Regions from separate parts of the Variovorax sp. SRS16 genome, predicted to be linked through region 1. Evidence: riboswitches for the same ligand, from Rfam matches in the RefSeq annotation. Region 1 holds a riboswitch; each other region holds the start of a gene.
The links. A riboswitch is a leader RNA that binds a small molecule or an ion and turns the genes downstream of it on or off. The one in region 1 is predicted to bind glycine.
Positions count from the first base shown of each region.

Region 2: it holds a riboswitch for glycine, as region 1 does, so the genes downstream of both, gcvT (glycine cleavage system aminomethyltransferase GcvT) here and E5P2_RS02630 (FAD-dependent oxidoreductase) in region 1, are expected to answer to the same signal.
Region 3: it holds a riboswitch for glycine, as region 1 does, so the genes downstream of both, E5P2_RS21300 (D-amino acid dehydrogenase) here and E5P2_RS02630 (FAD-dependent oxidoreductase) in region 1, are expected to answer to the same signal.

Region 1 is NZ_LR594666.1:537,276-540,495, reverse strand. It holds gene E5P2_RS02640 (hypothetical protein) at 1-566, opposite strand, end outside; gene E5P2_RS02635 (helix-turn-helix domain-containing protein) at 687-1,421, shown strand; glycine riboswitch at 1,570-1,677, shown strand; gene E5P2_RS02630 (FAD-dependent oxidoreductase) at 1,751-2,995, shown strand; gene E5P2_RS02625 (FIST signal transduction protein) at 3,018-3,220, opposite strand, start outside.
Region 2 is NZ_LR594666.1:2,108,275-2,111,494, reverse strand. It holds gene E5P2_RS10250 (electron transfer flavoprotein-ubiquinone oxidoreductase) at 1-1,081, shown strand, start outside; gene E5P2_RS10245 (hypothetical protein) at 1,288-1,785, shown strand; glycine riboswitch at 1,824-1,922, shown strand; glycine riboswitch at 1,940-2,052, shown strand; gene gcvT (glycine cleavage system aminomethyltransferase GcvT) at 2,099-3,220, shown strand, end outside.
Region 3 is NZ_LR594666.1:4,411,591-4,414,810, forward strand. It holds gene E5P2_RS21290 (hypothetical protein) at 1-145, opposite strand, end outside; gene E5P2_RS21295 (PDR/VanB family oxidoreductase) at 400-1,356, opposite strand; glycine riboswitch at 1,512-1,601, shown strand; glycine riboswitch at 1,617-1,721, shown strand; gene E5P2_RS21300 (D-amino acid dehydrogenase) at 1,809-3,113, shown strand.

The sequences.
Region 1 (3,220 bases):
TGGACCAGTCCCCATGGCAGCACGTTGCCCGTCTCCTCGCAGACACCCACCGCCAGCAGCCCGGCCGCCAGCACGAACCACGCGGCCGGCCAGCCGGCGCGTGCACTGACCCGTTCGCAGACGGCGAAGCCGACCAGCCCCGCGAAGACGACCGCCATGCCGGCGCGGTCCGCCGCCAGGCGCAGGTCGTCGGGCTGCAGGTGGTAGAACGCCGAGCCGGCGGCGGTGAGGATCAGGCCGGCGAAGAACATCCAGGCGCAATCGAGGGCATTGACCGGCGGATGGACCATCGATGGCGGCAGCGGCACCGCATCCAGCACGTCTTCATGCGCCCGGTCGAGCCAGTGCAGCCAGCGCAGGCCCCAGAGCCCGATGACCAGGAAGGGCAGGTTGCTGAGCACATCCATCGCGTTCGGCAGCCCGTGCCAGGCCTGGGTATCGGCGAACACGGCCGGCGGCAGTTCGGTCGCTTGCAGGTCCGGCCCGGCGACCGCGACCAGGGTCAGCAACGCGAACACGGACAGCAGGCCGCGCTCGCGGCGGGAAAGGGAAGGCAGCAGGGACATGGCGGGCTCCGAGAGGTGGCGGTGGGGCGGAATGTAGGTTGCCAACCCCCTCTCGGGCATCGAAAATCGATACGGAGCAATTTCCAACGCCCCTTGGTATCAACAGGCAATACTCTTCCCATGAGCACCACCGTCGACCTCGTCCAGGCCCTGAAGAACGAACTCAAGAATGCCCGCATGACCTATGCGGATCTCGCCAAGTCGCTCGACATGGCCGAGTCCAGCGTCAAGCGCATGCTCGCCAAGGGCGACATGCCGCTCACGCGGGTCGACGCGATCTGCCGCGCACTCAAGATCGATTTCGCCGAACTCGCCCGCCGCGTGGCCGACGACCAGCCCTTGCTGAAGGAGCTGACGCTCGAGCAGGAAAATGCCGTGGTCAAGGACAAGAAGCTGCTGCTGGTGGCGATCAACGTGCTGAGCCAGTGGACGCTGGAGCAGATCGTCACCGCCTACCGGATCAGCCAGGCCGAGTGCATCGGCTACCTGGCCCAGCTGGACCGCATCGGCATCATCGAGCTGCGTCCGCTGAACCGCTACCGCCTCAAGCTGGCCAAGACCTTCCGCTGGCGCCCGCATGGCCCGGTGATGGATTTCTTCCGCGAGAACGTGGTGCTCGACTACTACAAGGGCGGCTTCGACGGGCCGGCCGAAGGCCTGCTGCTGGTCCACGGCTCGATCAGCCGCTCGCTGGCGCCCGCTTTCCTCGAACGCCTGCAGCGCGTGGCCCAGGACTTCGCCCAGCAGCACCAGACCGACCAGAAGCTGTCGCCCAAGGAGCGCGAGGGCTATACCTTGCTGCTCGGCATGCGCAACTGGGAATTCGAGCTTTTCACGCGCCTGCGCCGGGCTTGAGCGGGTCGCCCACATGATTCAAGAAACCGGTTTCTGCGCTAGACTACCGATCGCAGAAAGCGGATGGTCCCCATCCCACCGATGGCGCAAACTCCCATGAACGCTCAGGTGAATCGCCGAAGGCGATTCGATCACTGCATCGTTGTTGATCAATCGCCGACTGGAGAGCCGCCGCGGCACGCGGCGCACCGAAGGAGCAAGCCCGCTGCGGGTCGCACGCGGGTGAATCTCTCAGGTACAAGACAGGGGGAGCGGCAGTCTGAACCCCGGGTGAAGGCCGCCATCCGCGCCGCCACCCGCCGTTCGTGCCATCCAAAAAGGATACGGACATGCGCGTGATTGTTCTGGGCGCCGGCCTGCTCGGCGTCGCATCGGCCTACTACCTGCAACAGCTGGGCCACGAGGTGACGGTGGTCGACCGGCACGCGAGCCCCGCGGCCAAGGCGCGCGGCCGCGTGAACCGCCATGAGGAAGGCGCCGCAGCGCAGCCGGCGGCACTGTCCTCATCCCCTGCCGGCACGAAGCGCAAGGAATCGGCGCTGTACAGCCGCCTGCGAAGGCACTTGGCCCGGCTGCTCGACCGTGCCATCGGCGAACGCCGCAAGCCCGATCCGTTCGAGCATCTCGTTCGCCTGGCCGCCTACAGCCGCGAAAGCGTGCGCGCGCTGAGCGACGAGGCCGGCATGCCCCAGAGCGCGCGCACCGCAGGCCTGCTGAGCCTTTACACGGACACCGCCGCTTTCGAGGACCGCACGGCCCGCGCCGCGCACTGGAACAGGCTGGGCTGCGAAGAACGCCTGCTCTCGCCCGAGGACGCGCTGCGCATCGAGCCGGCGCTGCAGGCGATGCGCATAGGCCTCGCCGGCGCGGCCTATGCGCAGGACGACCCGGCGCGCGATCCGGCCCAGTTCGCGGCCAGCCTCGTCTTCCTGTGCCGCGCGGCCGGGGTCCGCTTCGCGATGAAGCACACGGTGGTGTCGCTGCACGAGCGCGAGGGCCGCATCGACCACGTCGAACTGCGCGATGCCGGCGGCCGGCCCACGGCCATGCGCGCCCAGGCCTATGTGCTCGCGCTCGGCGCGGCCGGCGCGCCGCATGCGCAGCAGCTGGGCATCGCGATGCCGCTGCGCCACCTGCGCGAGTACATCGTCACGATGCCGGTCAAGGACGCCGCCCGCGCTCCGCGCGTGACCCTGCGGGACCGCCAGGGCAAGCTGCGCATCATGCGCATCGAGACGCCGGCGGGCGATTCCCTGCGGGTCTCGGGCTTCGCGCGCGACCGCCTCGACGAGGAAGGCGAAGCCGACTCCGATCGCTTCGACGCCATCCTGCGCCGCTTCGAGCAGCTGTTCCCCGGCGCCGCCGACACGGCGCACGCCACGCTCGAAACCGTCGGGCATGCGGTGAGCCGGAACGGGCTGCCCATGATCGGCAAGACGCGGCTGCCCAACCTGTTCCTCAACACGGCGCCCGGCGCGCATGGCTGGGTGCACGTCTGCGGCGCCGGCAAGTCGATCGCCCGGATCATGAGCGGCCTGCGGCCCGAACTCGAGTTCGCCTTCCGCGGCATGTAGGCCGGCGCAGGCCGCCTCGCGCTCAATCGGCGCCGGTGAAGACCGTCAGCACGCCGGTGTAGCCGTACAGGTGATGCCGCGCGATCTCGCCGGCCGCGAAGAAGCCGACCAGCGGCACGTCGCCGAGCGCATGCCGCACGATCTGCAGCTCCGCGCCGGGCGCGCCGAAATGCGGGCCGCCGCGGCCGGAGCAGCTCACGTACACCGCGCCCGCGATGCGGCGCG
Region 2 (3,220 bases), 1.6 Mb from region 1:
GCTGATCGCGAAGTACAAGCTGGACGAGGGCAAGGATCCGCAGAGCTACGGCATCGGCATCAAGGAGCTGTGGGAGATCGATCCCGCGCGCCACGAGCCGGGCCTGGCCATCCACACCGCGGGCTGGCCGCTGCCGTCGGACACCTATGGCGGCTCCTTCGTCTACCACGCCGAGAACAACCAGCTGATCATCGGCTACGTGGTCGGGCTCGACTACCAGAACCCCTACATGAGCCCCTTCGAGGAGTTCCAGCGCTTCAAGACGCATCCCAACATCCGCTGGTATTTCGAAGGCCAGGACAAGGGCCTCAAGGCGCCCAAGCGCCTGAGCTACGGCGCACGCGCGATCACCGCCGGCGGCCTGCTCTCGCTGCCCAAGACGGTGTTCCCCGGCGGCGCGCTGGTCGGCTGCGAGGCCGGCTACCTGAACGCGAGCCGCATCAAGGGCAGCCATGCCGCCATCAAGACCGGCATGCTGGTGGCCGACGCGGCCTACGAGGCCGTGATGGCCGGCCGGCAGCACGACGAACTCACGGCCTACCCCGCGGCCTTCGAGAAGAGCTGGCTGCGCACCGAACTCAACAAGGCACGCAACTTCAAGCAGTGGTTCAAGAAGGGCCTGGCGGTCGGCACGGTGATGACCGGCATCGAGCAGTTCGTGCTGCGTGGCCACATCCCGTGGACGATTCACCGCACCGAGGCCGATCACCAGCGCCTCAAGCGGGCATCGGCCGGCAAGAAGATCGCCTACCCGAAACCGGACAACAAGCTCACCTTCGACCGGCTGTCGTCGGTCTTCGTGAGCAACACCAACCACGAAGAGAACCAGCCCGCGCACCTGACGCTCAAGGACGCGACGGTGCCGACCCGGATCAACCTGCCCGACTACGCCGGCCCCGAGAGCCGCTACTGTCCCGCCGGGGTGTACGAGTTCGTGCCGGATGAAGGCGGCAAGGAGCGCCTGCAGATCAATGCGCAGAACTGCGTGCATTGCAAGACCTGCGACATCAAGGATCCGACGCAGAACATCGTGTGGGTGACGCCCGAGGGCGGCGGCGGGCCGAACTACGTCGGCATGTGACGGGTCTTTCTCCCTCCTCCTCTGGGGGAGGGTTGGGGTGGGGGCACCGGGCCTTTGAACTGTGCGTTGCGCGTGACGTGAAGCCGGAGCCGGGAATTCGCCCCGGCCGACAGCCTCAACAGAAATCGCACCCTTCGAATCACCCATTCACAAAGCCGTCACACCCACCCCCGATGCTGCAAGGCTCGCCCGCAAGCCAGCATCCCATGTTCCTCATCAAGACCGACAAGGCCCATCAAGAACTCCAGCCCGGCCGCCGGACCCTCGGCCAGCGTGAGCGCGCCCTGCTGCTGATGGCCAACGGCCATCGCTCGGTGACCGACTTCGGCGAGCTCTTCGGCGGCCGCGAGCAGGCCAGCCGGGTCGCGGCCCAGTTGATGGACACCGGCTATCTGCAGCACCGCCAGCCGCCCCCGCAGCCCGAACCCGCCGCGGCCGTCGCCGCCGATGTCTTCGACGGCAAGCGGTCGCTCGCCACCACGCGGATGTTCCTGTTCGACCTCTGCGAGCGCATGTTCGTGCGGCGCGACCCGCTGCTGGCCGAACGCTTCCGCGAGGCCTTGCGCGCAGCGCGCGACCGCGAATCGATGCTGGCGACGGCCAACGCCATGCTCGAGGCGATCGAGCAGGCCGCCGGCGCCGAGCGCGCCGAATCGATCCGCGAGCGCATCGACAAGCTGCTGCCCGCCCTGCCCCTGCATTGAACCGATCGGCGGCGCCGGGCGCCACCGATCCCTTACACTCACCAGGGTCAGGAGAGAGCCCCGCCCCGCGGAGCCGCCGAAGGCGCAGGTCCCACCGATCCACGGGCCCGAACGCTCAGGCAAAAGGACTGACGAAGCGCCGATCTTTTTCGCGCGTTTCCTTGCTGGAGAGAGCCGGCCCGCCGCGCAAGCGCAGGGCCGTCCACCGAAGGAGCAAACCCCGATCGTGGGGCGAATCTCTCAGGTAAAGCGGACAGCAGGGGTGGCCCATGGCGCGCGCCATGGAACGAGACTGCCCCTTTTGGAGAGTGCCTTGGCCTCCTCATCCGCATCCGGTGACGATCCTCAGAAGACACCGCTGTACGACCTGCACGTGGAACTCGGCGCACGCATGGTGCCCTTCGCCGGCTATTCGATGCCGGTGCAGTACCCGGCCGGCCTGATGGCCGAGCACAAGCACACGCGCAGTGCCGCCGGCCTGTTCGACATCTCGCACATGGGCCAGCTCCGGCTGGTCGGCCCCGACGCCGCGGCCGCGTTCGAAACCCTGATGCCGGTCGACGTCGTCGGCCTGGCGGCCGGCCGGCAGCGCTACGGCCTGCTGCTGAACGACGACGGCGGCATCCTCGACGACCTGATGTTCTTCAACGAAGGCAAGGATTCGCTCTTCGTGATCGTCAACGGCGCCTGCAAGAAGGCCGACATCGCCCACATCACCGCGAAGATCGGCGCACGCTGCCAGGTGCAACCCCTGCCCGACCACGCCCTGCTGGCGCTGCAGGGGCCACAGGCTGCGGCGACGCTGGCGCGGCTGTCGCCCGGGATCGAGCGCTTCGTCTTCATGACCGGCGGTGCGGTGCAGATCGGCGGCATCGCCGCCTTCGTCACGCGCAGCGGCTACACCGGCGAGGACGGCTTCGAGATCTCGGTCGCCGCGCAGGACGCCGAGGCGCTGGCCCGCCTGCTGCTCGCGCAGGCCGAGGTCAAGCCCGTCGGCCTGGGCGCACGCAATTCGCTGCGGCTCGAAGCGGGGCTGTGCCTCTACGGCAACGACATCGACGAGACGACCACGCCGGTCGAGGCCTCGCTCGGGTGGGCGATGCAGAAGGTGCGCCGCGCCGGCGGCGCGCGCGAAGGCGGCTTTCCCGGCGCCGCGAAGGTGCTGGCACAACTCGTCGCCGCCAGCGGCACGGCCGGCCACCTCGACCACCACACGCTCAAGCGCAAGCGCGTCGGCCTGGTGGCGCTGGAGCGCGTGCCGGTGCGCGACGGCACGCTGCTCGAATCCTTCGAAGGCCAGCCGATCGGCCACGTGACCAGCGGCCTGCTCGGCCCCACGGTCGACCGGCCGGTCGCGATGGCCTATGTGGCGCTCGCCTACGCCGAACCCGGCACACGCATCCAGGCCATGGTGCGCGGCAAGGCGGTGCCGATG
Region 3 (3,220 bases), 3.9 Mb from region 1:
CCTGGCCCGGCTTGGTCCCCGGGGTGAAAGAGACCTTGACCCAGCCGCCGTCCCTGAGCGTGCGCAGATGCTCGATCTCCTGGGCGTTCGTGAACGTCATGGGCAGCGGGCCCAGGGCGAGGCGTTGGAGCAGGCTGTAGAGCATCGGCTTTTATCCGACGAACGATCCGAAGGCCAGGTTTCCCTGCCTCCCCGAACGGTGGCCTGCATGTGACTTCATGTAGCCAATTGTAATTACATGTAGTACCTAAGGACTAATCATTTCACGTGATGCATTTCACACGGGGGCGCGTTTTAAGGGGTGTTTTGTCTGCCTCGGCGGCTGGCAGAACAGCCGAGCGGCGGGAAGCGCTGCCCTGGCTGCAGGCGCTGGACAGGGGTTTCCTGCCGATGACCGGCTCAGAGATCGAGAACGAGGTGTTCGCCGACGCAGCCCGACACGCAGACCATCATCGTCCGGTTCGACGCGCGCTCCTCGCTCGAGAGCACCGAATCCCGGTGCGCCGGAATGCCCTCGAGCACCCGTGTCTCGCAGGCGCGGCAGACGCCCTCGCGGCAACCGCAATCGGCGTCGATGCCGGCTTTGTGCAGGGCATCGAGCAGCGCGACGCCCGGCTGTACGGCAAGGGTCCGGCCGGTGCGCGTCAGCGTCACTGTGTAGGGATGTTGCTGCCGCGACACCCCGCCCCCCGCATCCGCCGCAAAGCGTTCGACATGGACCTTCCTGAAGCCGAGTTCCTCGCAGATGCGCTCGAAGGCGGCGATCATCGGCGCCGGCCCGCAGCAATAGAAATCGCTCGCCGCCGGTTCGCGCGCGAGGAAGTCGCGCAGATCGGGCGGCCTTCCCTGCTCTTCGTCGAAATGGAAGCTGACGTTCCTCGACGACCCGAGGCGTTCGCAGAATGCCGCCTCCGGCCGGGACCGCGCGCAGTACAGCAGCGAAGCCGGCTTGCCCAGCGCCGCAAGCCGCTCGTGCATGGCGAGGATCGGCGTGATGCCGATGCCGCCCGCCAGCAGGACCGATCTCGAGGCATCGGCATTCAACGGGAAATGATTGCGCGGCGGCGAGATGTCCAGCATCGATCCGACCGCGAGCCGCTCGTGGACATGGCGCGATCCGCCGCGGCTGTTCCTGTCGTTGAGGACGGCGATCCGGTAGCGATCGCCTTCGGTGTCCGGGTTCAGCAGCGAGTAGCTGCGGACCAGATCCGGCGCGAGGTGCAGGTCGATGTGCGCCCCGGGCTCGAAGACCGGCAACGCTTCTCCCGTGCGCGGACGCAGCTCGAGGCTCACGATGTGCCGGGCTTCGCGGCGGACGGCGCTCACCGTCACGTGCAAAAGAGAAGAGCTTTTCATGGTCGCTTCGCGCTTCGATAGCCGATAGGGCAGAAGCGAAAATTGTCGAAGGCCGCGGACGAAAGAAAAAATCGTTCCTTTGGATGCGAGGCATCGCGCGAAGTGATGCATCGCGCCGCACGCGCGCATCGACCGCGCGTCCTGCTTCGGTTAGACTCGCGCTCGCAGGAGAGCAGGCCGCGCGAGCGGCTTCACCGAAGGCGCAAACTCCCATAAACGCTCAGGTCGGCTCACGTGATGAGCCCGTACTGCAACCATCGTCAGAGCCGTCTGGAGAGCCATCACGCCACGTGATGCACCGAAGGAGCAAGCCCGCTGCGCCGCAGGGGGTGAATCTCTCAGGTACCGAGGACAGGGGGAGCGGCAACTCGAACATGCGTTCCGGTTGCTTTTCTTTTTGCAGCATCCGTTTCGCCGTGTTCGAGCGCCAAAACCTCGAAGGGGTTCTTGACATGCGCGTGATCGTTCTCGGCGCCGGCCTGCTCGGCGTCACCTCGGCCTACTACCTCCAGCAACTCGGCCACGACGTGACCGTGATCGACCGGCAGGCCACGCCGGCCGCCGAAACCAGCTTCGCCAACGGCGGCCAGATCTCGGTCAGCCATGCCGAACCCTGGGCCAACCCGAGCGCACCATGGAAGGTGCTGCAATGGCTCGGCAAGGAAGACGCGCCGCTGCTCTTTCGCATTCGCGCCGACATGCGGCAGTGGCTCTGGGGCCTGCAGTTCCTGCGTGAATGCACGCCGGCGCGCACCCGCCACAACATCGAGCAGATCGTGCGGCTCGGCACCTACAGCCGCGCGACGCTGCAGCAGCTGCGCCGCGACACCGGCCTCGACTACGACCAGCGCACGCAGGGCATCCTGCACTTCTATACGACGCCAAAGGAATTCGACGGCGCCCTCAAGCCCGCCGAGCAGATGCGCGCGCTCGGCTGCGAGCGCCAGGTGATCTCGGCCGACGAAGCCGTGCGGCTCGAACCCGCGCTGGCCCATATCCGCCCGCAGCTGGCCGGCGCCACCTACACGGCCGAGGACGAGTCGGGCGATGCCAACCGCTTCGCGCGCGAGCTGGTCAAGCTCTGCGAGGCGGCCGGCGTGAAGTTCCTCATGAGCCACACGGTGACCGCGATCCGCGAGGCCGGCGGCAGCATCGACCACGTCGAGGCGACCGACAGCGAAGGCCGCTTCCAGCGCATCCGCGGCGATGCCTTCGTGCTCGCGATGGGCTCGCTCAGTCCGCTCTACGCGGCGCCGCTGGGCATCCGGCTGCCGATCTATCCGGCCAAGGGCTATTCGGTCACGCTGCCGGTCATCGATGCCTCGAAGGCCTATCAGGTCTCGCTCACCGACGACGAATACAAGCTGGTGTTCTCGCGCTACACCTCGGCCACGGGCGACCGCATGCGCATCGCCGGCACGGCCGAACTCAACGGCTACGACCGCGACCTGAACCGCGTGCGCTGCGAGGCCATCGTGCGGCGCGTCGAGCAGCTGTTCCCCGGCGCCGGCGACACGACGCAGGCCCAGTTCTGGACCGGGCTGCGTCCCGCCACGCCGAGCAACGTGCCGCTGATCGGCGCCACCCGGTTGCCGAACCTGTTCCTCAACACCGGCCATGGCACGCTGGGCTGGACGCACGCCTGCGGTTCGGGCAAGTCGATCGCGCGCATCGTGAGCGGCCTCGCGCCGGAGGTGGATTTCGCCTTCACCGGCGCGACGCCGCGGCCGCCGGTCCTCGGCCTGCAGGGCGCGTAATTGCGCCGGAGTGATGGCGCAGCTATTGCGCCATCACATGGCTGCCATCGGAAAGAACGATTTTCCCGTCGGTCGTTCGCTCTCTATTCTCGGGCTGCACCTGGCGC